Regions from separate parts of the Variovorax sp. OV084 genome, predicted to be linked through region 2. Evidence: predicted binding sites of a transcription regulator. Region 2 holds the regulator's gene; each other region holds the start of a gene.
What was found. The regulator sigma-54, encoded in region 2, starts transcription at its own class of promoters, with help from an activator protein. The targets are predictions, from matches to a motif close to TGGCANGNAANCTGCTTT.

Region 1 (7,122 bases), on a different contig from region 2:
CGAGACGATCACGTTCAGGCACCGCACCGAACCACCAGAGGCGGCGCAGGTGCTGCTTGCGCTGGTCAGCTGCACCGTCAGCGTGGCGATCGACGTGGTCGGGTTGCTCGTGGCCGACTGGCGGCCCAATGCATCGAAGCCCACGGTGCTGCGCGTTGCGGTGAGCACCAGATCCGAGCTCTTGCTGGATTCGATCGGGCTCTTGCTGATCAGGTAGGGCGTGCTGGTGGCGCTCGGGGCATTGCCGCAGGCGCCGGCCGGTGTCTGGGAGATGCCGGCGTTCACCACCCAGATCGCCACGCTGGTACTCAACGCGCAACTGGCGTCCAGTGAGCTGACGAACTGCAATCGCGTGCCGGTGTTGCGGCGGATGGCTTCCGCCCTGGCCGTCTGCAGATCGGAGCGCAGCGACTCGGCCGTGCTGCGCAGGCGGTTGTTGCGTGTCCAGTCACTGAACCCGGGTGCGGCCAGCAAAGTCAGGATCGCCAAGAGCGTGATAGCCACCATCAACTCGATCAAGCTGAACCCCGCCGACGAAGGCTGCCGCGTGCGCATCAGCAACTCCCGCCCCTGGTTGTGATCCAGCAGCTCGACGAGGTTGCGGTCCATCCGGACACGCCGGTGATGGTGGTAGTCCGCGTGCCGTCCTGGTCGATGGTGTAGACGAAGCCGGCCATGGTGGACGTGCCGGTGGCAGTGATGGTGTAGCTCGTGGACGAACTGGGCGAGCAGGTGAGCGTGAAGTACTTCAGGTTGGTATTCGAGATGCTCACGCCGCATGCACTGGTGGACCCGGTGGCGTAGTAGCTCTTGGCATCCTGGAACCACTGCTCCATCTTTGCGTTGCTGGCAGAGAGATTGGAGGTCGCCTCCGGGATGCGGCCGCGCCGGACGTAGTCCGTGTAGGAGGGCAGGGCGAGGGACGCCAGGATCGCCACGATCGCCACGGTGACCATCACCTCGATCAAGGTGAAGCCGGGCGCTCGCGCACGGAGCTCTGGAGGCTTCTTCTGCAGCCGCGTCATGGTGGTTCTTCTCCTCGTGTACCGGAAGCAATCAGAAACTTCCTGGACGCCGAGTCGAACATGCAATTTGGGAGAAAGCTGGCTGATGCGTTGGGGTTTGTGTGCGCGTGGGTGCAGTGAATCCGACGTTTCTCCGACTTTGTTGCCCAGCATCACTGCTGTATCGGATCGACCGATGTTCAGGAGAAGTGATCGATGAAAAAGAAGATGTTGCTGTCCCTTGGGATGGCGTGTCTGGTGGGATGTTCGGCCGCGGCTTGGGCTGCGTCGACGACCACGGAAAGCAGCAGTGCAAGCACCGGCAGCACTGGCGGCAATTCAGCTGTTGATGCTGCGTTGAAGACCTGCGCGGCCAGCGTGGCCAAGGATTCGAGCGGCGGCCCCGACGAGACCGCGATGACCGCGTGCATGACCAAGGCAGGCTTCACCAAGCCCGCGCAGGACGGCGGCAGGCCACCACCCCCTGGCAGTGCATCCCGGAAATGACGGTACGGCAGCGGCTGCCTCGCAGCAGCCGACGCCGGAAGGCGACTGAGAGCGAGACGTTGCCGCATGTGCACGACGGCCTCGAGCCCGAGGGCGGCCCGGAGCTGAGGTCGGACGCCATTAGCCTCGAGGCCGCCATCGCGATGACCGGCATCAGCAAGCGCACGCTGTGGCGTCGCGTGTCCGACGGCACCATCGCCAAGCACAAGGAAGACGCACGGGGACGGGCGATGCTCGCCTTCGCGCAAATCGTTGGTCTGATCAAGCTCGAGCTGTCTGACGAAGACCTGCACATGATCGTGAAGGCCGATAGCGGTGATGCGAATGCGCAGGCTGATGTCGGCGGCATGTTCTTCGTCGCGGGCCACTTCGATGCGGCGGTCTACTGGTTCGACCTGGCGGCTGCGCAAGGCAATGCCGATGCTATGCAGTGGCTAGGCAACTGCCATGCATCGGGCCTGGGCGTACCGAAGGACGACAGCCTCGCCATCATGTGGATTGCCAAGGCGGCGTCGTTGGGGCATCCGGTGGCTTGCCAGCAGATTCAGGGCATGAGGGCGGGATGCGGCGAACCGTAGGCATGCGGTTGGCTGCGTGGATTGTTTGCCCTGCACTCGTGCTCACAGCACTGGCAGCTTGCGGAGGCTCACGTAGGCCTGGTGATGAGCCGGCCGATTTCGGTGCGGATGTCACGGTGCGCAGCATGATCGTCGCGCAGCAGAAATGCAATGCGGCGGGAGTGCCGGATCTCTACGAGTGTGCTGAAGCGCCGCCTTCGTCAACAGGTGAGCGACTGGCGGCTCGCGCGGCGCTCGATATGTATCAGCTCTTTCAGCGAGGCTGTCTCGATACCACGGGTGCGGGGCAGTGCGAGGCACTGGTGGAGGCCGCATACCGCAAGGCCAGCGCGCAACAGATCTCGTCGCCCTGACGGAGACGCAAAAAAGCCGCCAGAAGGCGGCTTGCGTTAAGCGATGCGGCTGAATCAGGTGCCGTTAGGGCAGCCCGCCGGTGCGTACTTCGAGTCAGCCGTAGTCTTGCAGCTCCAGCTGCCTTCGGCGGTACGAGTCCAGGTGATCGTGAAGGGGGTCGTTTTCAGGATTGCAGCCGCTTGGCCGGCGAAGCTGCCTGCAATGGTGCCGGTGGTAGTCAGAGCGACAGTATTTGTGGTGGATGTGCCGAGTGACGTGCCAGCCGTCGAAACCAGGGGCGAGGTCAAGCTCAAGATGCCGGAGCTGGTGGCGCCAAGGTCGCAGGCAGCCACAGCAGTCATTCCATTGTTCAGGCAATCTTCATACGCCGTCTTCAGGGCGCCGGTTTCCCCCATGGCGCGGGCTACTTGTGATTTCGCGACGTAGGTCTGGTACTGCGGAATCGCAATAGCAGCCAGAATGCCGATGATCGCCACGACGATCATCAACTCGATGAGGGTGAAACCCTTTTGCACGTTGCGTGCGAAGGAACGATGGTTCATTGTGAAACTCCTGCTGTTGAGAAAAGTGCGCCCGGAAAAACTCACCGGGACGAGCTTCTTTCTGCAGTCCGCATGCCACCCGTCCTGCGGTGGTTCATGCGTGTTTCGACAGGTGTTTCAGGAGGTAAAGGCGCGGACCCGTTCGTGCCGCTTCGCTATGACGCGCGGCGGCGCGTGCCATGGCATCTGAAGGGTGGTGTCATCGCGCGTATGCGCCGGCGTTGCTCAGTGCGCCGCAGACGCCAGCCGTTGCGCCTCGAGCGCCAGCGGCACGCGAACCTGCGCAACAAGCCCGTGCGAGCCGGATCTCAGCACGACATCGCCGCCATGCGCGCGCGCGATGGAGCGGCATACCGCCAGACCAAGGCCGCTGCCCGCAGCACGCGAGGACCGCGCCTGCGCAGTGCGATAGAACGGCTTGAACACCTGCTCGATTTCGTTTGCGGGCAGCCCCGGCCCACGATCGCCTATCTCGACCACGGCGTCGTGCCCATCGGTGAACAGCCGCACGCGTGCCAGGTGCCCGTACTTGACGGCGTTCTCGATCAGGTTGTCGAGCACGCGGCGCATGCCGATCGGGTCGACCTCCACCTGCGCGCTCTCGACGCGTCGCAGCTGCACGTTCTTGCCGACGAAGATGGCTTGCTCGACCACGTCCTCGACAAGGCTCGAGAGGTCCATGCGCTCTCGCGCGCTCACCACCGAGGCATCGCGGATGAAGCTGAGCACGGAGCCGATCATCAGCTCCATCTCCTGGACGTCTTCGAGCATGCCGGCGCGCACGTCGTCGGGCACGTCCTCGATGCGAAAGCGCAGCCGCGTGAGGGGCGTGCGCAGGTCGTGGCTGATGGCGCCGATCATCACCGTGCGGTCGTCGACGAAGCTGCGCAGCCGTGCCTGCATGCGGTTGAAGGCCTGTGCTGCGCGGCCGATTTCGGCGGGGCCCTCCAGTGCCAGCACCGGCGCCGCAGGGTCGCGCCCCAGCTGGTCGGCCGCGCGCGCGAAGCCGGCAATCGGCCGCACCAGCCGGCGCGAGAACAGCCAGCCCGCGGGGGCGACGATTGCCGCGGCGATCAGGAACCACAGCAGCACGCGGCGCTGCCATGCGTTCGGAAAAGACTCGGGCACCGGCTGCACGACCACCCAACTGCCTTCGGGCGTGTAGACCGCGGCGATGAAGTCGCCTTCGACGAACGGCGCGGGAGCGAGCCCGAAGAGGCCGCGCGCGGCGGGGCGTTCGTTGTCGGTGGTCGCAATGGGCGTCGTGATCGTCGTGTCGGTGTCTCTGGACGCACGGGGCGGTTCGGCGGGGGGGACGACGCGTGGCGGTGCAGCCGCAGTCGCCGGTGGCGTGCTGGCCGAAGACGGGCGCGTAGCGGGTTCGGCGCGCGGCGACTGCGCGATAGGGGGCGCAACTGGTGCTTCAGCCCTGGCAGGGGCTTCGCGGCGCGGGGGGCTTTCGATGACCGGCGGCAAGGCTCGCATGGAGGGGCCCGACTGAATGGAAGGGGCTCCGGGCTGGCCTTGGGCGGGGCCCGATGGCGGCGCCGTGGGCGAGAGGCCCGGTGGAGGGGCGGCACCGGGCGCGCCCGGCGCGGTCGTTGAGCCTGGTGCAGTCGCCGAGCCCGGCGTGGTCGCCGTGTTCGGTGCCGCCGACCCGGGCGATGGCGGTGTGCCGACGGGGCCTGCGCCGCTACCAGGGGGCGCCGCTACCGTGCTGCCTGGAGGGTTTCCGGCCGCGGGCGTGGGGGCGGATGTACCGGCTGGTGCATCCGGTGCGGTGGCTGGCGCATTGCCCGGCGCGGGATTCGTTGTCGTGCCGCCAGGCGGCGGCGGTGGAGTGCCTGTGGTGTTTCCTCTCGGGCCCCTGTCAGTGCCGAAGCCGCCGCCCGAGGGGCCCATCCCACCCGGAAACGCCATGCCTCCAGGTCCACCGGGACCTCCCGGTCCGCCACCGCCACCCCCCGGCCCACCCCTCGCCTGGACCCGCAGAAAGCCGGCTCCGGCGAAGGTATCGGCGATGCGGCGCGGCACCGGCTGCGCTGCGTCATGCCCGTTCTCCGTCGCCGCGACAGGCCCTGTGGTGCCCGCGAACGGCAGCGGCGTGAAGAAGTACAGCCGCACCTCGGCTTCGTCGCGCGTCAGCAGTTGCGCGAGGTCGCGCCGCGAGCGTTCGGATGTCAGCCAGCCTTGTCCCTTGGGTTGGGGCGCATTCGCCTGCAGCGTGCGCTGCAGCAGGTTCGCGTTGCGGCCTTCGGCGCTCCGGCCAGACAGCACGCGCGCGATGTCGCCCATCTCCCATTGGCGCTGGGGTTGCGGCGGGAGAAGCACGGTCAGCGCCAGTGTCACGACTTGCGCCACCACCAGCCCGCCCAGCAGCAGGCCCATGATTTGCCACGCGAGCGGCGGGCCCGACCAGCGGCGCGCGGTACCTTGGGAGTTCATGGGTTGATGCTGGCACGGACGGGAAGCGATGTCACGCCGGCATGGCTCGATCTTTGCGTTCCCATCTTTTTTCTCCCAGCTGTCAGCGCGCATGCGCGAGGCGGGGGGGCATGCGCAAACGTTCGAGCGCACGAGTCTGTGAAGCGGATGTTGCAGCCGGATTTCAGCGCATTGCAAATTATTTCAAGGCTCGCGGGGCTTCGGGCGGAGGCCGCGCCCGGCCTATGATCCGCTACCCGATCCGCCGTAACGTGAACCTGTCTACCCGAATCCTCATCGTCGACGACGACGCCGGCATCCGCAGCCTGGTGGCGTCCTTCCTGGAGAAGCACGGCTTCCATGTCGATGCGGCCGGCCATCCCGCGGAGATGCGCGAGCGGCTCGCGCAGGCCGACTACGCGCTGATCGTGCTCGACGTGATGATGCCCGGCGAAGACGGCCTGAGCGCGCTGCGCGAGCTGCAGCGCATCGGCGGGCCGCCCGTCATCATGCTGTCGGCCGTGGGCACGGACATCGACCGCATCGTGGGCCTGGAGATCGGCGCGGAAGACTACCTGGCCAAGCCTTGCAATCCGCGCGAACTGCTGGCGCGCATCCGCACCGTGCTGCGCCGCACTGCGCATGCGGCCGCTGTCGGATTGCCGGCGCAACAATCCGTGCCGCCGCCTTCTGGCACGCCTGCGGCGCAAGAAGCGCAGCAGCCGGAGGTGCTGTACTTCGCAGGCTGGCGCATGGACCTCGAAACCCGGCTGCTGCATGACCCGCAAGACCGCCCGGTGGACCTCTCCGACGGCGAGTTCCGCCTGCTGCGCGCGCTGGTGCAGCACCCGCGGCGGGTGCTGACGCGCGACCAGCTGGTGCAGTACGCGCTCGGCGCCGAGAGCGATTCGTACGACCGCGCCATCGACGTGCAGATCAGCCGTCTGCGACGCAAGCTGGCTTCCGGCGAGACGCGCGCCGACCTGATCCGCACCGTGCGCAACGAGGGCTACATGTTCGTGCCCGCCGTAACGCGCACGCGCGAAGCCTGAACCGCGATCACCGTAACACGGTGAAATTCGCAGGCAATGCGAAGACCTCAATCTCGGGGCTTCGCATTCATCACCTCTACCGACTCATGACTTCGTTCGACTGGCTGTGGGACTGGCGCACCCTGATCGCGCTGGCCGTGTGCGACGTCGCGTTGCTGGCGATGTTCCTGGCCTGGGATGCCCGGCGGCTGGCGTTCCTCCTTGCCCGGCGTTGCATCGTCGAGCACGAGCTGCCGCGCGAGAGGAAGCGCCTTCGTGTCGGTGTCAGCCTGGAAGACCGGGGCGTGTTCCCTCGGGAATCGCCGGGGTCAGGGATCTGAGCTCGAGCTTGCGGAAGGCGCCGTCCGCGTGGAAGTCGCCGGCGCGGATTGGCTCCGCCAGCGTCTCGGCGAACATGGCCACCACGTGGCGCGCCACGCGCGGGTCCAGCACGGCGCCGCCGTTCGCCAGGGCACGCAACGCGTAGGCGATCTCGGCGTCTTCCGCCTCGCTCAGCAGGTAGCCCGTCGCCCCGGAGGCGAATGCGGACAGGGCCAGATCCCGGTCGTCCGTGTCCGACAGGGCAATGATCCGGGCGCGTGGCTGCATCGCACGCACGTCGGCGATCAGCGATGCGCCGTCGCCGATCGGATAGAGCTGCATGTCGACGAACACCAGGTCG
Region 2 (7,122 bases):
GGAGTCGGGCTCCTCGCTCAGCACGGTGAGCTTGCCGGCGTCGTCGCTGACCCATTCGATGCGCGACTCGTTGCTGCCCTCGGCAAAGCGCAGCCGGTAGGCGCCCTGCTGCTTGAGCACGTCGATGAGCTTGAGCGCCTGTTGCGCCATCTCGGGGCTGCGGATGAAGAGACCGATCTCGGTGTTGTGCGTCTCCGAGCGCGGATCGAAATTCATCGAGCCGACGAAAAGAATGCGCCGGTCGATCACCGCCGACTTGGCATGCAGCCTGCCTACCGAGGTGCCGAACAGGCCGAGCCGCACGCTGCGCCGGGTGCGCGTGGAGCTCAGTTCGTAGAGGTCGGCGCCGAGCTTGAGCATGTCGGGCCGGTAGCGGCGGTAGGCGGTGTGCACCAGCGGCTCGTCGGTGGCGGCCAGCGAATTGGTGACGACGCTGATCTTCACGTTGCGGCCGCGGATCTCGCGCATCACCTCCAGCCCCGAGGCGCCCGGAATGAGGTAGGGCGAGACGATGGTCACCTCGGAGCGCGCACGGCGCATCTGCTCGACCACGTTGTAGCGCACGCTGTCGACGTCCAGCAGCGGCACGCCGCCGTAGGACGTGGTCTTGCCGATCACGCGCTCGGGCGAATCGGCGTAGGCCTCTGCGGTGGCCCAGATCAGTCCGAGCTTGCCGGCGTTCAGGTCTTCCGCCATCGGGCTGTAGCCAAGCAGGTCGTTGGGCGCGGGCGGCGGCGGTGGTGGCGTGGTGTCGAGGCCGGTGGCGACGTCGAAGCGCTTCTGCAGCTCCTCGCGCGACAGGTCGCTGGCCACCACCGACTGGATCGGCCGCACGTAGATGCTGTTCCAGTACTGGTCGAACAGGCTGCCCAGCCGCGGGATCAGCGCGCCGGTGACGAAGGTGTCGAGGTCGAGGAAGTTCTCCCCCGCCGTGCGCCTGAAATACTGGTTGCCGATGTTGCGCCCGCCCGCCACCGCCATCGCGCCGTCGGCAATGAACAGCTTGTTGTGCATGCGGCGGTTGACGCGGCTGAAGTCGAAGAGCGACGCGCTGAAGCGCTTCAGCAGGCTGCCGCGCCCGGCCGGGAACGGGTTGAACAGGCGCAGCTCCACGTTGGGCGTGGCGGCCAGGCCGAGCAGCAGCTCGTCTTCGCCGGAGGTGTAGAGGTCGTCCATCAGCAGCCGCACGCGCACGCCGCGCTGGGCGGCGTCGCGCAGGGTGCGCATCAGGTAGCGGCCGGTCTCGTCGTTCTCGATCTGGTAGTACTGCACGTCGAGCGTGAGCTGCGCGCGGCGGGCCAGCTGGATACGGGTGTCGAAGGCGAAGTCGCCGCCGGGCATGAGGCGAAAGCCGCTCAGGTCGGGGTCGGGCTGGGAGGCCAGCGCGATCTTGCCGAGCGCGGTGTCGGCTGACACGGCCATGGCCTTGGTGGGCGGGCGCGGCGCCTCGTCGGGCAATGTGGCGCAGCCTGCGAACAGCAAGACCGCAGCCATGACGAAAACCCAATGCCCACAACGCGAAAGCGACGGCAGGCGACGGGTCATCGGTGGCTTTCTACAGGGCCTTGCGCAGGTTGGCGGGCGCGATGCGCAGCGCCTCGCGGTACTTGGCCACGGTGCGGCGCGCGCACTCGATGCCCTGCTCTTTCAGCATCTCGGAGATCTGGCTGTCCGACAGCGGCTTCTTGATGCTCTCGGAGCTGACGAACTGCTTGATCAGCGCGCGCACCGCGGTGCTCGACGCATTGCCGCCGGTTTCGGTGCCCAGCGCCGAGCCGAAGAAGTACTTGAGCTCGACCGTGCCGAAGGGCGTGGCCATGTACTTGGCGGTGGTCACGCGCGAGATGGTCGATTCGTGCAGGCCCAGTTCGTCGGCGATCTCGCGCAGCACCAGCGGGCGCATCGCGAGTTCGCCGTGCACGAAGTAGCTCTTCTGCCGCTCGACGATGGCGTTGCTCACGCGCAGGATGGTGTCGAAGCGCTGCTGGATGTTCTTGATGAACCAGCGCGCCTCCTGCAGCCGCTGCGACAGCGCCTGGCTGCCTTCGCCCTTGTGCGACTTGAGTGCGCCGGCATAGATGTCGTGCACGCGCAGGCGCGGCATCACCTCGGGGTTCAGCATGACGCGGAACTTCACATTGGTGCCGCGGCCCGTCTTGGTGACGATCACGTCGGGAATGACGATGTTGCGCTCGACGTCGACGAAGCGCCGACCCGGCTTGGGCTCGAGCCGCGCGATGATCTGCAGCGCCGAGCGCACCAGCTCCTCGTTGCTGCGGGTGAGCGTGGCCAGGCGCTTGAAGTCGCGGCGCGCGAGCAGCTCCATTGGCTGCTTGCAGATGGCGATGGCGGTCTTGCGGACCAGCTCTTCCTCGTCGGTCTCGTCCTCGCGGGCCAGGGCACGCAGCTGGATGCCCAGGCATTCGCCGAGGTCGCGAGCGCCGACGCCGGCGGGTTCCAGGCTTTGCAGCAGGCCGAGCGCCACCTGAAAGTGATGCACGAGGTCGTCGAACTGGTCGTTGTCGTCGCCGGCCAGGCCCGAGGCCAGTGCGGGCAGCGAGTCTTCCAGGTAGCCGTCGTCGTTGAGCGATTCGATGAGAAAGCGCAGCGCGGCGCTGTCGTTCTCGTTCAGGCGCAGGCTCAGGGCCTGGCGGTGCAGGAAGGACTGCAGCGACTCCTGGCTGCGCGCGAGTTCGGTGGCGTCGGCACGTTCGTCGTCGCCGAGGTTGTTCTGGCGCGCGGGCGCATCGCTGCCCCATTCGCTGTCGTCGGGCGCCATGTCGACGGTGCCGTCGCCTTCCCAGTCGGGCTCGCGCTCGGTGATCTCGGCAGCGGGGCCGTCGGTGTCGGCCGTGGTGGTGGTGCTGGTTTCGGTGGAAGCAGTGGACGCGCTGGCGGCGGGCGAAGCGAAGTCGCTTTCGCCGTCGCCGCTATCGCCGCCGTCGTCGCGCGGCACCGGGGCATCGGCCGTGTCGAGCCCGAATTCCTCGCGCGCCGCTTCTTCAGCCGTGCGCTCGAGGAACGGGTTCTCGTCGAGCATCTGCTCCACCTCCTGGCTCAGTTCGAGCGTGGAGAGTTGAAGCAGCCTGATCGACTGCTGCAGCTGTGGCGTCAACGCCAGATGCTGCGAGACGCGAAGGGATAGCCCTTGCTTCATGGGAACCGCTCCCGCCCTTACATGCGGAAGTGTTCGCCCAAGTACACCCTGCGTACTTCGGCGTTGTCGACGATCTCCGAGGGTGTGCCTTGTGCCAGCACATGCCCGTCGCTGATGATGAAAGCGTGATCGCAGATGCCCAGCGTTTCACGCACGTTGTGGTCGGTGATGAGCACGCCGATGCCGCGCTCTTTCAGGAAGCTGATGATCCGCTGGATCTCGATCACCGCGATCGGGTCGATGCCGGCGAAGGGCTCGTCCAGCAGGATGAAGCGCGGCTGCGTAGCCAGCGCACGCGCAATTTCGACGCGGCGGCGCTCGCCGCCCGACAGCGCGAGCGCGGGCGAATCGCGCAGGTGGTCGACGCGCAGGTCGGCCAGCAGCTCGGCCAGGCGCTCGTCCATGTGCTGCTTCGACAGCGGCGCCATCTTGCCGTTCTCGTCGGGCTCGCTCTGGAGCTCGAGCACGGCGCGCACGTTTTCCTCGACCGTGAGCTTGCGGAAGATCGAGGCTTCCTGCGGCAGGTAGCTCAGGCCCATGCGGGCGCGGCGATGGATCGGCATGTGGGCGATGGGCTCGCCGTCGATGCTGATGTCGCCCGCGTCGGCGCGCACCAGCCCCACGATCATGTAGAACGAGGTGGTCTTGCCCGCGCCGTTCGGCCCGAGCAACCCGACGACTTCGCCCTTCTGCACGTCGAGCGAGACGTCTTTCACGACCGTGCGGCTGCCGTAGCTCTTCTTCAGGCCGCGCGCGATCAGGCGGCTGCCCGGTGCGCCGTTGGCGTCCTGCGTTCCTGCGGTTTCGATCACTTGCGGGTTTCTCCCTGGTCACTGAGCGTGGTGCTCTGGCGCAGGCCCTTGCCGGGTGCGGGCGTGGGCGCCGGCGGCGCCGCCTTCGCGCCGGCCGGAGCTGAGGCACCGGCTGCCGGTGCGGTGGCGGCCTTGGGGGTCAGGATGGTCTTGACGCGCCCGCCCGGGGTGGACGCGTTGACGGCGGTGTTCGGCGGCACAGTGGAACCGTTGACCGTGTAGGTGTCGTTGCTCTGGTCGTAGACAATCAGCGCGCCCTGGCTCTCGTCGTTCGGCGTAGCGCCAAGCAGGCGGCGCATGGTGGCGTTGCGGATGAACTTGACGTTGTCGGCGCGGCTGTCGTACTCGATGACTTCCGACTCGCCCTCGATCCACTCGTCGGGCGCATTGCGTTTCTGCTTGTAGTAGGCCCGCTTGCCCGGTGCCGCCGTGACCACGCCGTACTGGTAGCCCTCGGGGTCCTGGCGTACATCCATGCGTGCGCCGCGGATGATGATCGTGCCCTTCGTAACGAGCACGTTACCGGTGAACACGCTGGTCTGCTTCAGGTCGTCGTAGCGCATCGAGTCCGACTCGATGTTCATCGGCTTGGTGCGGTCGGCGGTTTCGGCCAGTGCGCCCGAGGCAAGGCCGGCCAGCAACAGCGCGCCGGCGGCCAGGCGGCCGATGCGACGGAGGAAGGTAGTGGTGGGGTGAGAGTGCAATGTCATAGAGGCACGAAACTTGCTCGGCATTGTATGCGGCTGATTGCGTCAGCCCCGCACGCACAGATGAAAAAGCCCGCCGATGCGGGCTTGACTTTCTTCCTGGAACACCGCGGAACCGGCTCCGCCGGACCGCGATCCTGGGGGGTCAGCCCTTCTTCGCTTCGCCGATCAGATAGTTCACGACCTGAAGCACTTTGGTCATGTTGCCGGCGGTTTCGCCGTCCACGTACCAGCGGCCGGCCACGGCCATTGCCGGCACGCCAGCCACCTTGTAGGCGTCGGTCATTTGCGAGGCGCGCTTGGCCTTGCTGGCCACGCCGAAGGAGGTGAAGACTTCCTTGAACTTGGCGCCGTCCAGGCCGTTCGCGGCGGCCCAGGCAATGATGTTGGCGTCGCCGTTCACGTTCTGGCGCTGCGCGTGGATCGCGTTGAACACCTTCGGCTGATATTCGTCGACCTTGCCCATGGCTTCGAGCGCGTAGTACAGGCGCTGCTTGGCTTCGACGTCGTTGCCCACGAAAGGCACGGGGATGCGGCGGAAGGCGACTTCCTTGGGCACCGTCTTGATCCAGGCTTCCAGCGCCGGCTCGAAGTCGTTGCAATGCGGGCAGTTGTACGAGAAGAACTCGACCACCTCGATCTTGCCGGCGGGCGCGTCGACCGGCACGCGCTTGTCGAGCACCAGGTATTCGGTGCCGGCCTTGGGCGCACGCGCCTGGGCGTGGGCAGGGTTGGCAGCCAGGGACAGCAGCCCGAGCGAAGTGGCGGCCAGCGAAAAGTCACGACGTTTCATTGAAAGAGCTCTCCAGTTGTTACGGCAGACTGAGCCGGCGCGCGGCGGGGAGTTCCCCCTCATCCGGCGCGCCCGAGGCAGTGGATGGTGGCGGCAAACGCCGCGCGGCGAAGCTTAGGGGCTATTTGTGTCGGCTGCCGGGTCAGCGCTGCACGCGAACCAGCGCCGAATCCATGCCGCCGCCGTCGAGCCGCTCCTTGAGGCGGTCGGCGTCGTCCTTCTTGTTGAAGGGGCCCGCGCGCACGCGGTAGACGGTGCGGCCCGCCTGCTCGCGCTCGGTGACCTTGGCCTCGACGCCCATCAGCGACAGCTTGGCGCGCTGCGCCTCGGCGTCGTCAGTGGTGCGGAAGGCGCCGGCCTGCACGAAGTACATGAACGGATCGGGGCCGGAACTGCTGCCGGCATTGCTGTTGCTGCTCGGTGCGGCCGACGCGGTGGTCGTGCTGCCGGAGCTGGCGCCGCCGCCCGAGCGCGCCCGGGCCAGGTCGCCCAGCGGATCGTTCGAAGGCGGCAGGGCATTGGCTTCGGCCGGCACCGGCGCAGGGCGCGGCGGCTTGGGCGCCACCACCACGGGCACCGGCGGTGCGGTCGTGGGCGGGGCGGTGGCAGGGGCCACGGCGGTGGTGGCCGGCTCGCCGGTGACGGGGTTGACCGGGCCGGTGGGTGCGGGCGCCGGCTTGGCGGCGCCTGCCTTGCCGGCCAGCGGCGCGTTCGGGTCCCAGTCGCGGTTCTTGCGGGCCTCGGCCTCGTCCTGCTCGGCGCCGCCGCGCTGCGTCTTGGTCACGAACGGGATCGGCACCTTGGTCACGTAGACCGCGATGCCCAGCGCGACGCCCAGGCCGAGCACCAGCCCGATGATCAGGCCGATGACGATGTTGCCGCGTTGTCTGGTTGTCTTCTTCATGGTGAGGAGGTTCACATCTTGCTCGGCGCACTGACGCCGAGAATCGCGAGGCCATTGTGCAGCACCTGCGCGGTCGCGGCGACCAGCGCCAGGCGGGCCAGCTTGACCTTTTCGTCGTCGACCAGGATGCGCTCGGCGTCGTAGTAGCTGTGGTAGCTGGCGGCCAGCTCGCGCAGGTAGAACGTGACGTCGTGCGGAGCGAAGTCCTTCGACGCGGCCGTCAGCATGGCCGGGTACTTGGCCAGCAGCAGCATCAGCGCCTGGGCGGCCGGGCTTTCGAGCGGCGACAGGTCGACGTCCTTCAGCGTGGCCGCGTCGCCGCCCCAGCCGGCCAGCACCGAGCAGATGCGCGCATGCGCGTACTGCACGTAATAAACCGGGTTGTCGTTGTTTTTCGTCACCGCGAGGTCGACGTCGAAGGTGTATTCGGTGTCGGGCTTGCGGCTGAGCAGGAAGAAGCGGATGGCATCGGTGCTGGTCCACTCGATCAGGTCGCGCAGCGTGACGTAGCTGCCGGCGCGCTTGCTGATCTTGACCTCTTCGCCGCCCTTCATGACGCGCACCATGGTGTGCAGCACGTAGTCGGGGTAGCCCTCGGGAATGCCTTCGCCGGCCGCCTGCAGGCCGGCGCGCACGCGCGCGATGGTGCCGTGGTGGTCGGTGCCCTGGATGTTGATGACCTTGTGGAAGCCGCGCTCCCACTTGGCGATGTGATACGCGACGTCGGGCACGAAGTACGTGTACGTGCC
Region 3 (7,122 bases), on a different contig from region 2:
CTGGTTCACCGGCAGCCCCGAGGCCGCGCACGAAACCGCCTTTCGCAATGCCAGCCTGCAGGCGGGCTACCTGCTGCTCGCAGCACGCGCGGTCGGCCTCGATGCAGGCCCGATGTCGGGCTTCGATAAGGCGAAGGTCGACGCGGCCTTCTTCGAAGGCACCGACTGGACCGTCAACTTCCTCATCAACCTTGGCCACGGCGATGCGTCGAAGGTGTTCGGCCGCCTGCCGCGGCTGCCCTTCGACGAGGCCTGCGTGCTGGCCTGAAGGACTCACCACATGCTGCTGAATGCCATGGCCTCCCACGCTGCTTCATCGTCATCGAACCCCGCCGGCCTGCTGCCGAGCCTGGAGAAGGCCGACTACCGCAACGCGATGGCGCGGCTGGGCGCGGCGGTGAACATCATCACCACCGACGGCCCCGCGGGACGCGCCGGCTTCACGGCATCGGCCGTGTGCAGCGTGACCGACGAGCCGCCGACGCTGCTGGTGTGCCTGAACCGTTCGGCTTCGGTGTACCCGGCATTCAAGACCAACGGCGTGCTGTGCGTGAACGTGCTGGCCGCGGGGCACCAGTCGCTGTCCGCATTGTTCGGCGGCAAGACGCCGATGGATGAGCGCTTCGCCGCCGGCCAGTGGAGCCGCAAGATGACAGGCTCGCCGATGCTCGACGACGCAGCCGTGTCCTTCGACTGCCGCATGGTGCATGCGACGAGCGCGGGCACGCACGACGTGCTGTTCTGCGAAGCGGTGGCCATTGTCATCGGTGGTGCGACGCAGGGCTTGATCTACTTCGACCGGCGCTATCACGAGATCGCGGCGCCGCCGCACTGACCTCCTCCCGAATCAGCGCGGCGTGATGCCTTGAAGAAAGATGCGCTGCACGTTCTCGACGGTCTTCTCGAAGAACGCCTCATCGTCCAGCGTATGCCCCGACAGCGCCTGCACCTGCACGCCGAAGTCCGCGTAGTGCTGCGTCACCGCCCACAGCGCGAAGATCAGGTGATGCGGATCGACGGGCGCCAGCTTTCCCGCTTCGACCCACGCGCGGATCACCTCCGACTTTTTCTCCACCAGCGTGCGCAGTTCGCGGTCGAGCTCGTCGCGCAGCAATGGCGCGCCCTGGATCATTTCCAGGCAGAAGAGCCGTGATGCATCGGGCCTGTCGCGCGAGACCACCAGCTTGCGGCGGATGTAGTCGCCGATGGCCTCCGCCGGGTCCTGCTCGGCACTGAAGCCGCGCAGCGGTTCGAGCCACAGCGCGAGCAGATCGCGCAGCACGTTGACGTAGAGCTCTTCCTTGTTCGCGAAGTAGTAGAGCAGGTTGCTCTTCGATACATCGGCGCGTGCCGCCACCTGGTCGATCGACGTGCCATGCAGGCCGAAGCGGGAGAACAGCCCCAGCGCCGCACCGAGGATCGCGCTGCGCTTGTCCTCGATCTGGCGCAGCCGGCGGCTCACCGCGGACGCGCTGCGCACCGCGGGTTTTGCGCGCTTGCGCGCTGGGCTCTTCTCTTTGCTGGCACTGGCAGCCAGCGCTTTGGTCTTCGGCATCTTCCCTCGCTCTTGTTCGTTCGTTGGTGAATCGGCAGGCAACACAGCGCACCACTGTAAGGCCGTGGTGCATCGCCTTGCGCCGCAGCAGCCTTCGCAGCGCGTCGTTGCGCACCATGCTGACGCGACGAATGCGTTTTGTCCATTTGGTCCAACTGGCACAGACGTTGCATGGCGAAAGGCATGCCAAGCATGAGGAACCTGCCATGACCCTGCTGTCTGTCCCCATCATCGATCTAGAGCCCTACTTCGCGGGCACCGCCGAAGGCAAGGCCGAGGTCGCGAAGAAGGTCGACGAGGCCTGCCGCAGCATCGGCTTTCTCGTCATCACGAACCACGGCATTGCGCCCGAGCTGATCTCGCGCGTGTCGTCGCTCTCGCGCAAGTTCTTCGACATGCCGTTGGGTGAAAAGCGCAAGGTCGACCGCCCGCGCGAAGACGCGGTGCGCGGCTACAGCGCGGTGGGCGAGGAAGGGCTCTCGTACAGCCTCGAAGAAGCGGCCCCCGGCGACCTGAAGGAATCTTTCTCTATCGGCCCGTCGAACGTGCCGCAAGACGACTACCACCGCGGCCCCGCCGCCGGCCCGCACTTCGAGCCCAACAGCTGGCCGCCCATCGAAGGCTTCCGCGAAGCCTACGAAGGCTACTTCGAGGCGATGAGCGATCTCTCGCGCTCGCTGATGCGTGTCTTTGCGCTCGGCCTGTCGCTGCCCGAGACCTTCTTCGACGACAAGATCGACAAGCACATCAGCATGTTCCGCGTGCTGAGCTATCCGCCGCAGCGCGAGCAACCGCTGCCCGGCCAGCTGCGCGCGGGGGCGCACAGCGACTACGGCAGCCTCACCATCGTGCTGCCCGACGACAAGGGCCTGCAGGTGTTCAACAAGGCCGGCCAGTGGGTCGACGTGCCGCAGGTTGAGGGTGGTCTGGTGGTCAACATCGCCGACCTCATGATGCAGTGGACCAACGACCAGTGGGTGTCCACGCTGCACCGTGTGATCAACCCGCCTTTCGAGATCGCCAGCACCAATCGCCGGCAATCGCTGGTGTTCTTCCATCAGCCGAACTACGACGCGATGGTCGAGTGCCTGCCTAGCTGCCTCGCGCCCGGGGAGTCGGCGAAATACGCGCCGATTTCTTCTGGGGACCACCTGACGTCGAAGTTCGTCAAGCAGACGACCTTTGGTGGCACGAAGGCGATGGCTTGAGATGACTGCCTGCTGTTCTTCGGGGTGCGATCACGCCGACGGCGTGCTCGCACCCCGAACAAGAACAACAGCAAACGCCCAATGAGCAACTGACATGGCCCACCTCTCCTACGTCAACGTCTTCGCAAAAGACGTGGTCGCACTCAGCGGCTTCTACCAGCGAGTATTCGGTTTCAAAGAGATCGAAGCGATCCGCTCACCCATCTTCCGAGGCCTGGACACCGGCAAGTCGAGCCTTGGCTTCAACGCACTCGATGCCTACGAACTGCTGCACCTGAGCGAGTTTTCAGACACACGCGGCGTCAAGTTCCTGCTGAACATCGACGTCGACAGCCAGGCCGACGTCGACCGCATGGTGCCGGTCGCGCTCGAAGCCGGCGCCACGCTCGTCAAGCCGCCGTACGTCACCTACTACAACTGGTACCAGTCGGTGCTGCTCGATCCCGAGGGCAATGTGTTTCGCATCAACTTCATGATGTGACGCGCGCTGCGCTCGTTCTCTTTTTTCCGTCCTCCATTTCTTCAAAGCCTCTCACCAAAGGTAGCCCCATGCAGTTGCGCACCCTCACTCCCGGCCTGGGCCTCGCGATGACCATCGCAGCCAGCGGCGCGTTCTTCACCACACTGCCCGCCGCGGCCGCCGACGGCTTCACGCTGAAGGACAAGCCGAAGATCGCGATGCTCTACTTCGGCCCGAAGAACGACGGCGGCTGGACGCAGGCCTTCGACGAGGCCCGCGTGAAGATCGAAAAGGAAATCGGCCAGAAGATCCAGTTCGTCGAGAACGTGCCCGAAGACGCATCGGCCATCAAGCCCGCTGCGGAGAAGTTCATCCAGCGCGGGGCCAACATCGTGATTGGCACGGCCTTCGGTTATTCCGACAGCTTCAAGGACCTGGCCGCCAAGTACCCCGATGTCGCCTTCCTCAACGGCTCGGGCACCACCAACGGCAGCAACCTCGAATCGTTCTACGGCCGCACCTACGAAAGCCAGTACCTCTGCGGCATGGCCGCAGGCGCCGCATCGAAGACCGGCAAGCTCGGCTTCGTCGCAGCCAACCCCTTCGGCGTGGTGAACTGGACCATCAACGCCTTCGCGCTCGGCGCGCAGAAGATGAACCCGAACGCCACAGTGAACGTGATCTATACCGGCGCCTGGAACGACCCGGTGAAGGAACGCGCCGCCGCCGCCGCACTCATCGACCAGGGCGCCGACGTGATAGGCCAGCACGTCGACAGCCCCACGCCGCAGATCGTCGCGCAGGAGCGCGGCGTGTACGGCACCGGCCACCACCGCGACCTGCGCCAGTTCGCGCCCAAGGCCACGCTGTGCTCTTCGGTGTGGGTGTGGGACCGCTTCCTGACGCCAGAGCTGAAGAAGGTGATGGCCGGCAACTGGAAGCCCGCGCAGTACGGCGCCTTCATCGAGATGAAGGACGGCGGCACCGACATCGCGGGCTTCGGCCCCGCCGTGCCCAAGGACAAGGCCGCGGTCATCACCGCCGAGCGCGACGCGATCATGAAGGGCAAGCAGGTCTACGCCGGCCCGCTCGCCGACCGCGACGGCAAGGAGCGCGTTGCCAAGGGCGCGGTGCTGTCCGATGCCGACCTGTGGAAGATGGACTGGTTCGTCAAGGGCGTGGTCACGCAGAAGTAAGCGACCCGAAGAAGCCATGCCCAACGCGCTAGAACTCACCGGCATCCGCAAGTCCTTCGACGGCTTCGCGGCATTGACCGACGCTCACTTTGCCGCGCGCTGGGGCGAGGTGCATGCGTTGCTGGGCGAGAACGGCGCGGGCAAGTCTTCGCTGATGAACATCGCGGCCGGGCTCTACGCGCCCGAGGCCGGGCAGCTGCTGGTGGACGACAACGCGGTGCGCTTCGCCGGTCCGCGTGACGCAGCGAAGCACCGTATCGGCATGGTTCACCAGCATTTCAAGCTGGTGCGACCGTTCACCGTGGCGCAGAACATTTTGCTCACCGCGCCGCCGCCGGCCGAGTTCCAAAGCCATGGCGAGCGGCTGCGCGAGATCGAGCGCGACATCCGCAACAAGGCCTCGGAGCTGGGTTTCGACATCGATCCGTCCAAGCGCATCGATGCACTGTCGATTGCCGAACAGCAGCGCGTCGAGATCCTCAAGGTGCTGCTCGCGGGTGCGCGCATCCTGATCCTCGACGAGCCCACGGCCGTGCTGACCGACCAGGAGGCCGCACGCCTGCTGCAGACGGTGCAGGGCCTGGCGCGCGCCGGTTCCGCCGTGGTGCTGGTCACGCACAAGATGGCCGATGTGAAGACGTATGCCGACCGCGTGACGGTGATGCGCGGCGGGCGCACGGTGGCCACGCTGAAGCCGGGCGAAGCATCGGTCGCCGAGCTGGTGAAGCTCACGGTGGGTGAATCGATTGCCACGCAAGAATTCCAGGCTTCGACCGCATCGCGCGGCCCCGTTCGGCTGTCTGTGCGCGGGTTGCGCACACCCGCCTCTCCCGAAGGCCGGCGCGTGCTCGACGGCGTGGACCTCGAACTGCACGCGGGCGAAATCTACGGCCTGGCCGGTGTAGGCGGCAACGGCCAGGGCGAACTGGCGGGCGCGATCATGGGCCTGCCGGGTGAAGCCACGGAAGGCGAGATACGACTCGAAGGCCACGGCGACCTGAAGACCATGGCCGCATCGGCACGCCGCGGCATCGGCATTGCAGCCATTCCGGCCGACCGCTACGGGCTCGCGCTCGCGGGTGGCCTCTCGGTGGCCGAGAACTACGCCATCGGCCGCGTGCACACCGGCCGCTACGGCCCCGTGTGGCGCCTGCGCCGCGGCCGCATCCAGAGCGACACGCAGGAGGCGGTGCGCGCCTTCGACGTGCAGGGCGTGCGCTCGGTCGCGCAGAAGGCCGCGCTGCTCTCGGGCGGCAATGCGCAGAAGCTGGTGCTCGCGCGCGAATTCGGCAAGTCGCCTACGCTGGTGCTTGCGCACAGCCCGAGCCGCGGGCTCGACGTGCGCGCCAGTGCCGAGGTGCATGCGCGGCTGCGCGCCGCACGCGACAGCGGCGCGGCAGTACTGCTGATCAGCGAAGACCTCGACGAAGTGCTGCAGCTGGCCGACCGCGTGGGCGTGATGACGCGCGGGCGCATCGCCGGCGAGTTCGCACAGCCCGCCGACCGGCAGGCCATCGGACAGGCGATGGTGGACCATGGCTGATGCCTCGCTCTCCGTCGACATGGCACAAGCGCCCAGGACCCAGGTGAACTCGCAGCAGCACACACAACCGCTCGCGCGCCGCCGCTACGCGCTCGAAATCCGCCAGCACATGGCCTGGCGCTGGCAGGCGCTGATCCTCGCGGCCGCATTGCTCGTGGGCTTCGCCATCTCCGCGGCGATCCTCGTAGCCGCGGGCGTGCCCGCCGACGAACTCGCCAATGAGTTCGTGATGCAGACCTTCTTCGACGGCCAGAACTTCCGCGCCGTGCTGTTCCAGGCCGCGCCAATGATCCTCGTCGGCCTCGCGGGCTCCATCGCATTCCGCGCGCGCTTCTGGAACCTCGGCCTCGAGGGCCAGATGATCTGGGGCGCCATCGGCGCGACCACCATCTCGATGTGGCAGATCGGCCCCGAGAACCTGCGCCTGCCGCTGATGTTCGCGGCAGCCATCGGCTGCGGCCTGCTGTGGGTGCTGGGCCCCGCGTGGCTCAAGCTGAAGCTCGGCGTGAACGAGATCATCTCGACGCTGATGCTCAACTACATGGCGGCCAACTTCCTGCTGCACCTGGTCTACGGCAGCTGGAAGGACCCGAAGGACAACTTTCCGTACTCGCCGCAGTTCCGCGTGTTCGAGCGGCTGCCCGAGCTGGGTGCGGGCATCGGCAGTTCGATCCTGCTCGCAGGCGTGGTCGCGCTGCTAGCGTGGTGGCTGGTGAGCGTGAGCCGCGTGGGGCTCTACCTGCGCTTCGTCGATGCGAACCCGCGCGTCGCGCATGCCAACGGCGTGCCGGTGCGGCGCACCATCTACGGCGCGGTGCTGCTGTCGGGCGCGATGGCCGGGCTCGCGGGCTTCGCGGTGGTCGCGGGGCAGGAGGGCCGGCTCACTCAGGCCTTCTATCAGGGCTATGGCTTCTCGGGCATCCTCATCGCCTTTCTCGCGCGCAACAACCCGCTCGCGGCCACGGTGGTGGCGCTGCTGGTGGCGGCGCTGTTCGTCACCGGACGCAGCCTGCAGGTGTTCTACCAGGTGCCGTTCTCGATGGTGCAGCTCATCCAGGCGGTGATCGTGGTGTGCGTGGCGTCGAGTGACTTCTTCATTCGCCACCGGCTGCGCCGCGTGGGCGGGGAGGCTGCGCAATGAGCGGCAGCATCATGCTCAA
Region 4 (7,122 bases), 300 kb from region 2:
ACCGGCACGCCCAAGAGCGCGGTGGCGACGAAGAAGGTGCTGTAGCCGTAGGCGTCGACGAAGACGCCCGAATAACCGGCGATGAACTTCGGCAGCAGCAGCATCAGCGAGCTGAACAGGGCGTACTGCGTGGCCGAATAACTGATGTTCGTGAGGCTCGACAGATAGGCGATGAAGGCCGCCGAGGCGATGCCGCCGGCCAGGTTGTCGGCCGAGACCACGGCGATCAGCGCCGTCAGGTCGTGCCCGCGCGAGGCCAGCCAGGCAAACAGCAGGTTGCTGGCCGCGCTGAGCACCGCGCCGAGCATCAGCACCCGCATCACGCCCAAACGCATCGACAGCACGCCGCCGACGAAGGCACCCACTAGCGTCATGATCACGCCGTAGATCTTGCTGACCGAGGCCACCTCGTCCTTGGTGAAGCCCATGTCCACGTAGAAGGGGTTGGCCATGATGCCCATCACCACGTCGCTGATGCGGTAGATGGCGATCAGCGAAAGGATCAGCACCGCCTGCCATTTGTAGCGGCGGATGAAGTCGGCGAAGGGCTCTACCAGCACGCTCTGCAGCCATTCGGCGGCATTCTTCGCCTTGGGCAGCACGCGCGGCACCGGTTCGGGCGACAGCAGCACCGTGATCACGCCAACCGCCATCGAGGCCGCCATCACCAGGTAAGCCGTCTTCCACGCCCCGTTCTGGTAGGCCGCCGCGCCCGTGACCGCGGCCGCCGGTGCCACCTCGGCCCAGGCCGCGACCCACAGCACGCCCGCGCCGGCCCAGATCATCGCGAGCCGGTAGCCGGTCTGGTAGGCGGCCGCCAGCGCGGCCTGCTTGCGCGTTTCGGCCGATTCGATGCGGAAGGCGTCGAGGGCGATGTCCTGCGTGGCCGAGCCGAAGGCCACCAGCAGCGCGCACCAGATCAGCGGCGTGAGGCCCAGCCGGGGGTCGTTCAACGCCATGCCGATCAGCCCGGCGATCACCACGCACTGCGCCAGCAGCAGCCAGCCGCGTCGGCGTCCCAGCAGCGTGGTCAGCGGCGGCAGGGGTAGCCGGTCGACCAGCGGCGCCCAGACCCACTTGAAGCCGTAGGCCAGGCCGACCCAGCTCAGGTAGCCGATGGTGGTGCGGTCGATGCCCGCTTCGCGCAGTCGGAAACTCAGCGTGCCGAGCACCAGCAGCAGTGGGAGCCCGGCGGAGAAACCCAGCGCCAGCATGCGCAGGGTGGCGGGTTCCAGGTAGACCTTCAGCGCGTCGCGCCAGGGCGGTGAGGGGGTGGTGGGGGTTTCTGCGGGCGAGGCGGACATGAACCCCGGATTGTCCATGAGTGGCGGGGGACATCGGCCAGGGCCTTTGTCTTCATTTGTTCCTATGATCCGCCTCCTATGTGCACACGCTGCGATCGCCCTGTTTCCGCCATTTCTGCCGCTTCCACGTGGAATCCCCGGCGGGCCTTTCTTCTGGCCGCCGCCGGCGCGGTCCTGAGCGCACCGGCGCTGGCGCAGGTCGATGTCGGCAACGCCTCGGTGGCGCGCAACCTCGTGCCCGCCGACAGGATCGAGGCTGCCGGCGTGCAGCAATACGGCCAGTTGCTCGAACAGGCGCGCGCCAAGAATGCGCTCGCAGGCGACAGCAACCCGCAACTGCAGCGCCTGCGCGCCATCGCCAAGCGCCTCATTCCCTTCGCCACGTCGTGGAACTCGCGCGCCCGCGACTGGAAGTGGGAGGTCAACCTGATCGGCAGCAAGCAGATCAACGCCTTCTGCATGCCCGGCGGCAAGATCGCCTTCTTCACCGGCATCCTCGAACAGCTCAAGCTCACCGACGACGAGGTCGCGATGGTCATGGGCCACGAAATGGCCCACGCGCTGCGCGAGCATGCGCGCGCCCGCATGGCCAAGAGCGCGGGCACGGGCGCGGCGCTCTCCATCGGTGCGCAACTGCTCGGCTGGGGGCAGGTGGGCGACCTGGCGGCACGCGCCGGCACGCAACTCCTCACGCTCAAGTTCAGCCGCAGCGACGAGACCGAGGCCGATCTCGTGGGGCTCGAACTCGCGGCTCGCGCGGGCTATGACCCGAAGGCTTCGGTGTCGCTGTGGAAGAAGATGGCTGCGGCGTCGAAGAACCAGGGCAGCCTGAACTTTCTCTCGACGCACCGGAGTGGGCCGGATCGCATCACGAAGCTCGAAGCGAACCTGCCGAAGGTCGAGCAGCTCTACCGCGACGCGAAGAAGAGCTGACCTGCATGACGCTCTTCCCCCTTGGGGAGAGGGCGGCGGTCTCTAGATAAGAGCCGCGCCTCATCGTCTGCACCTGTCCTCTCCCCGAGGGGAGAGGGAGCCAATCCCGACACGTTTCAGATCCGCGCCACACCGCGTTTCCGCTGGCACGCCGCTTGCATCTCAACTTGTACACATGTTTGGATGCCTAATGATGGTGCATGAAGAAAACGGAGAAAGCGGATCGCCCGCCGCCGCCTGGATCGCGAAATTCGCGCCCCCCGTGGCGGACGCAGCGGCTGGCAAGGCCCTGGGCTTTGCCCTGCCGCTCGCCGGGCTGAGCTTCGCGGTCAAGGACAACATCGACGTCGCCGGCGCGCCCACTACGGCCGCCTGCCCGGCCTTCGACCGCCTCCCCACGGTCCACGCAGCCGTGGTGCAGCGCCTGCTCGAAGCCGGTGCATCCCTGGCTGGCAAGACCAACCTCGACCAGTTCGCCTGCGGCCTGAACGGCACGCGCTCGCCATACGGCGAGGTACCCAACGCCTTCGACGCGCGCTATGTCTCGGGCGGCTCCAGTTCGGGTTCGGCCTACGTGGTGGCGGCCGGCGAGGTCGACTTCGCGCTGGGCACCGACACCGCCGGCTCGGGCCGCGTGCCTGCCGGGCTCAACAACATCGTCGGACTCAAGCCTTCGCGCGGCCTGCTGAGCACCTTCGGCGTGGTGCCCGCCGCGCAGAGCGCCGACTGCGTCTCGATCTTCGCGCGCACCGTCGCCACCGCGGTCGACGTGCTGCTCGCCGCAGTCGGCCACGACGCGCGCGACCCGTACTCGCGCGACCTGACCCTGAGCCGCAAGCCGCTGCCCGCGCACTTTCGCTTCGGCGTACCCGACAAGCTGAGCTTCTTCGGCGACACCACCGCCGAACGGGCGTTCAACGACGCGACCGCGCGCCTGCTGGCCATGGGTGGCTCGCCAGTCACCATTTCCTACGCCCCGCTCGCCGAGGCCGCCGCGCTGCTCTATGAAAGCGCGCTGGTCGCCGAACGCTACGCCGCGGTGCGCGAGTTCTTCGATGCGCACGGCGACGACGTGATCGAGCCCGTGCGCGGCATCCTTGCGAGTGGCCGCAACTACAGCGCCGCCGACGTGTTCGAGGCCCAGACGCGGTTGCGCGCCATTGCGCAGCAGGTCGAGCCGATGTGGCGCGACATCGACGTGCTGCTCGTGCCCACTGCGCCCACGCACTACACCCGCGAGCAGATGCGCGCCGACCCGGTGGTGCTCAACCGCAACCTCGGCGCGTACACCAACTTCGTCAACCTGCTCGACTACGCCGCGCTCTCCGTGCCCAGCAGCCTGCGCGCGGACGGCCTGCCCTTCGGCATCACGCTGATCGGCCCCTGCGGCAGCGACCTCGCGCTGGCCGACCTGGGCCAGCGCTACCACCACGCCACCGGGCTCGCGCAAGGCGCGACCGGCGTGCCGCTGCCCGAGCCGCGTGCCATTCCTGGCCTCGCCGCGCCGGACGCCGGCACGCTGCCCATCGCCGTGGTCGGCGCGCATCTCTCGGGCATGCCGCTCAACAGCCAGCTCACCGAGCGTGGGGCGACGCTGCTGCGCGCCACCACCACCTCGCCCTTCTACCGCCTCTACGCGCTGCCGGGCACCGTGCCGCCCAAGCCCGGCCTGCAGCGTGTGGTCGAAGGTAATGAAGGTGCCGCCATCGCGCTCGAAGTGTGGGCCGTGCCCCTGGCACAGGTCGGCAGCTTTCTCGCCCTCATCCCACCGCCCCTGGGCCTCGGCAGCGTCGAACTGGCCGACGGCAGCTGGGTGAAAGGCTTCATCTGCGAGGGCCACGCGCTGGCCGGCGCGCAGGACGTGACCCTCCATGGCGGTTGGCGCGCATACGTCGCGAGCCGCGCCACCCCGAGTTCCAACTGACCAGGAGTTCCGATGAGCACCCAAGACAAACCTCCCGCATCGCGTCGCCGACAGCTGCTGCAGGCCGGCGCCGCGGGCCTGGCCGTGCTGGCCGCGCCCGCCATCGTGCGTGCGCAGGGCGCCGCCAAGCTGCGCATCGGTTTCTGGCCCGTGGCCGCCGGCCTGCCGTTCTTCGCGGCGGTCGACAAGGGCTACTTCAAGGAAGCCGGCCTCGACGTCGAACCGCTCAAGTTCGCCGGCGCGCAGCAGGTGATGGAAGGCATGCTCGCCGGCCGCTGCGACGGCAGCGCCAACGGCACAGGTTCGGCCAACCTCGCCATCGGCGAGATCGCGCAGCCGGGCCTCTTCAAGATCTTCTGCACCAACCCGAGCAACGCCAAATACGTGCTCGACGAATTCATCGTCGCCAAGGACAGCCCCATCAAGACCATGGCCGAACTGGCCGGCAAGAAGGTTGCCTCGGGCCCCGGCATCCAGAACGTCACGCTGTGCAAGACCATGCTGGAGCGCGCGGGCGCCAAGGGCGCGACCGTGAGCGAACTGCCCATCGGCCAGCACGTGGCCGCACTGGTCGCGGGCCAGGTCGACGCCTGCTACACGCTGGAGCCCACCGGCACCGTCGGCCGCATGAACGGCACCACGCGCGTCATCGAGGCCGGCGTGGTCGCCAAGTACATCCTCGGCGACCCGATGGCGCCCTGGCACGGCGGGGCGGCCAGCCTCACCACCGAGTTCATCAAGAAGAACCCCGAGGTTGCGAAGAAGTACATCGCCGCCTACGCGCGCGGCGTGGAGCTGGTGCGCACCAAGCCCGACGAGGCGCGCCAGTTCATGAAGGGCTACACAGCCATCGAAGGCAAGCTCACGGCGGAAGTGCCGCTCGCGTCGTACATGCTCTACAACGAGTTCAAGCCCAGCGACGTCGCGTACTTCCAGAAGTTCTACGACCTGTTCACCGACAAAGGCATCTTCGAGAAGAAGGTCGTGGTGGATACGCTCCTCTACAAGGCCTGACGACCATGGCCGACGCAAGCTCGACCACGGCCGCGCCGTGGACCCCGCCGGCCAGCACGGCCACTGCCGCGCCCAAGCCGCCGCTGCGCGACCGCATGCTGCCCTTCATAGGCCCGGTGGTGCTGTTCATCGTGTGGGACCTGGTGGTGCGGCTCGGCTTCATCAAGCCGATATTGCTGCCCACGCCCGCCGACACCATCGCCGCGCTCATCACCGGCCTGGCCGGCGGCCCGCTGCTCACCGACTTCGCCATGACCGTGTGGCGCACTGTGCAGGCCTTCGTCATCGCGGCGGCCATCGGCGTGCCGCTGGGCGTGCTGCTCGGCAGCAACGAGAAGGCGTACCGCAGCGTGGAGTTCCTGATCGACTTCTTCCGCTCCACGCCGTCGTCCGCGCTCATTCCGCTGTTCCTGCTGATCTTCGGCGTGAGCGACGTCAACAAGGTGGCCATCGCGGCCTTCGGCGCGCTGCTCATCGTGGTGTTCAACAGCGCCTACGGCGTCATCAACGCACGCAAGCAACGCGTGATGGCGGCGCGCGTCATGGGCGCCTCGCGCTGGCAGGTCTTCAAGGACGTGCTGATCTGGGAAAGCCTGCAGCCAAGCTTCGTCGGCCTGCGTTCGGCGGTGTCGATGGCGCTGGTGATCGTCATCGTGGCCGAGATGTTCATCGGCTCCGACACGGGGCTCGGCCACCGCATCATCGATGCGCAGCAGGTGCTCAACGTGAAGAGCATGTACGCGGCGATTCTTGCGGCGGGTGCGCTGGGCTATGCGCTGAACATCCTCTTCCTCATTGCCGAACGCCGCATCGTGCACTGGAGCGGAAGATGAAAGTCACGCAAGACATCGTCGTCAACGGCCCGGTATACGCCGACGTGCCCAGGCCGGCCTTCAAGCCCGGCCCGGCAGGCACGCACATCACCATCCGCGGCCTCACCAAGTATTTCGCGGGCTGGCCGCTGTACGAGAACTTCGACCTCGACATTCCCAAGCACGCCATCGTCTCGGTGTTCGGGCCGAACGGCTGCGGCAAGTCCACGCTCATCAACATGATCGCGGGGCTCATTCCCATCGATTCGGGCGAGATCCTGTTCGACGGCAAGCAGCGCAAGGACACCAAGATCGGCTACGTGTTCCAGAACTACCGCGAGGCGATGTTCCCGTGGATGCGCACCATCGACAACATCGCCTATCCGCTGAAGCTCGAAGGGCGCAGCAAGGCCGAGGTCGACCGGCGCATGGAAGAACTGGTGGCGTCCTTCGACGTGAAGTTCGACCTGAAGCGCTTTCCGTACGAACTCTCGGGCGGCCAGCAGCAGACCGCGTCGATCATGCGTGCGCTCGCGCCCAACCCCGAGGTGCTGTTTCTCGACGAGCCCTTCTCGGCGCTGGACTTCGAGATGACGCTTTTCATCCGCGAGAAGCTGCAGGAGGTGTTCATGCAGACCGGCACCACCATGCTGCTGGTGTCGCACGACCTCGAAGAGGCGGTGTACCTCGCCGACGAAGTGCTGCTGCTGACCAAGCGGCCCACCAAGGTTGCAGAGATCCTGCGCTATGGCGACGCACGCCCGCGCACCGTCGAGACGCTGAGCACCGAGAGCTTCGTCGCCATGAAGAAGCTCAGCCTCGACATTTTCCAGCGGGAGGTTCGCCGGTGACTCCCGAGATCAACATCCCCGATGTGATCGCTGAAGTGAGCGCAGTGTTCGCGCGCTACGAGGCGGCACTGGTCGGCAACGACCGCGCGGTGCTCGACGAGCTCTTCTGGAACAGCCCGCACACGCTGCGCTACGGCTTCTCCGAGAACCACTACGGCCACGCCGACATCAGCGCATTCCGCGCATCGCTGCCCCAGCAGAGCCCGCCGCGCGAACTGCTGCGCACCGTCATCACCACCTACGGCCGCGACTTCGCGACCGCCAACGTCGAGTTCCGCCGCGAA

Region 1: the regulator sigma-54 is predicted to act here: its motif matches at 3,046-3,063, upstream of BMW87_RS16995 (pilin).
Region 3: the regulator sigma-54 is predicted to act here: its motif matches at 1,712-1,729, upstream of BMW87_RS23830 (isopenicillin N synthase family dioxygenase).
Region 4: the regulator sigma-54 is predicted to act here: its motif matches at 2,382-2,399, upstream of atzF (allophanate hydrolase).

Annotation. Positions count from the first base shown of each region.
Region 1 is NZ_FOII01000005.1:391,437-398,558, reverse strand. Features, by position in the region: gene BMW87_RS17020 (GspH/FimT family pseudopilin) at 1-609, opposite strand, end outside; gene BMW87_RS17015 (type IV pilin protein) at 555-1,025, opposite strand; gene BMW87_RS17010 (hypothetical protein) at 1,205-1,435, opposite strand; gene BMW87_RS17005 (tetratricopeptide repeat protein) at 1,430-2,089, shown strand; gene BMW87_RS34735 (hypothetical protein) at 2,215-2,442, shown strand; gene BMW87_RS16995 (pilin) at 2,497-2,985, opposite strand; gene BMW87_RS35705 (ATP-binding protein) at 3,211-5,430, opposite strand; gene BMW87_RS16985 (response regulator) at 5,655-6,461, shown strand; gene BMW87_RS34730 (hypothetical protein) at 6,482-6,781, shown strand; gene BMW87_RS16980 (response regulator) at 6,726-7,122, opposite strand, start outside.
Region 2 is NZ_FOII01000004.1:357,997-365,118, reverse strand. Features, by position in the region: gene BMW87_RS14435 (phospholipase D family protein) at 1-1,545, opposite strand, end outside; gene rpoN (RNA polymerase factor sigma-54) at 1,556-3,157, opposite strand; gene lptB (LPS export ABC transporter ATP-binding protein) at 3,175-3,969, opposite strand; gene lptA (lipopolysaccharide transport periplasmic protein LptA) at 3,966-4,679, opposite strand; gene BMW87_RS14415 (thiol:disulfide interchange protein DsbA/DsbL) at 4,822-5,469, opposite strand; gene BMW87_RS14410 (SPOR domain-containing protein) at 5,612-6,373, opposite strand; gene argS (arginine--tRNA ligase) at 6,385-7,122, opposite strand, start outside.
Region 3 is NZ_FOII01000011.1:108,123-115,244, forward strand. Features, by position in the region: gene BMW87_RS23815 (malonic semialdehyde reductase) at 1-268, shown strand, start outside; gene rutF (NADH-dependent FMN reductase RutF) at 281-835, shown strand; gene rutR (HTH-type transcriptional regulator RutR) at 848-1,555, opposite strand; gene BMW87_RS23830 (isopenicillin N synthase family dioxygenase) at 1,762-2,763, shown strand; gene BMW87_RS23835 (VOC family protein) at 2,858-3,244, shown strand; gene BMW87_RS23840 (BMP family ABC transporter substrate-binding protein) at 3,313-4,419, shown strand; gene BMW87_RS23845 (ABC transporter ATP-binding protein) at 4,436-5,962, shown strand; gene BMW87_RS23850 (ABC transporter permease) at 5,982-7,103, shown strand; gene BMW87_RS23855 (ABC transporter permease) at 7,100-7,122, shown strand, end outside.
Region 4 is NZ_FOII01000004.1:53,098-60,219, forward strand. Features, by position in the region: gene BMW87_RS13055 (AmpG family muropeptide MFS transporter) at 1-1,322, opposite strand, end outside; gene BMW87_RS13060 (M48 family metallopeptidase) at 1,383-2,237, shown strand; gene atzF (allophanate hydrolase) at 2,428-4,161, shown strand; gene BMW87_RS13070 (ABC transporter substrate-binding protein) at 4,174-5,175, shown strand; gene BMW87_RS13075 (ABC transporter permease) at 5,181-6,008, shown strand; gene BMW87_RS13080 (ABC transporter ATP-binding protein) at 6,005-6,838, shown strand; gene hpxZ (oxalurate catabolism protein HpxZ) at 6,835-7,122, shown strand, end outside.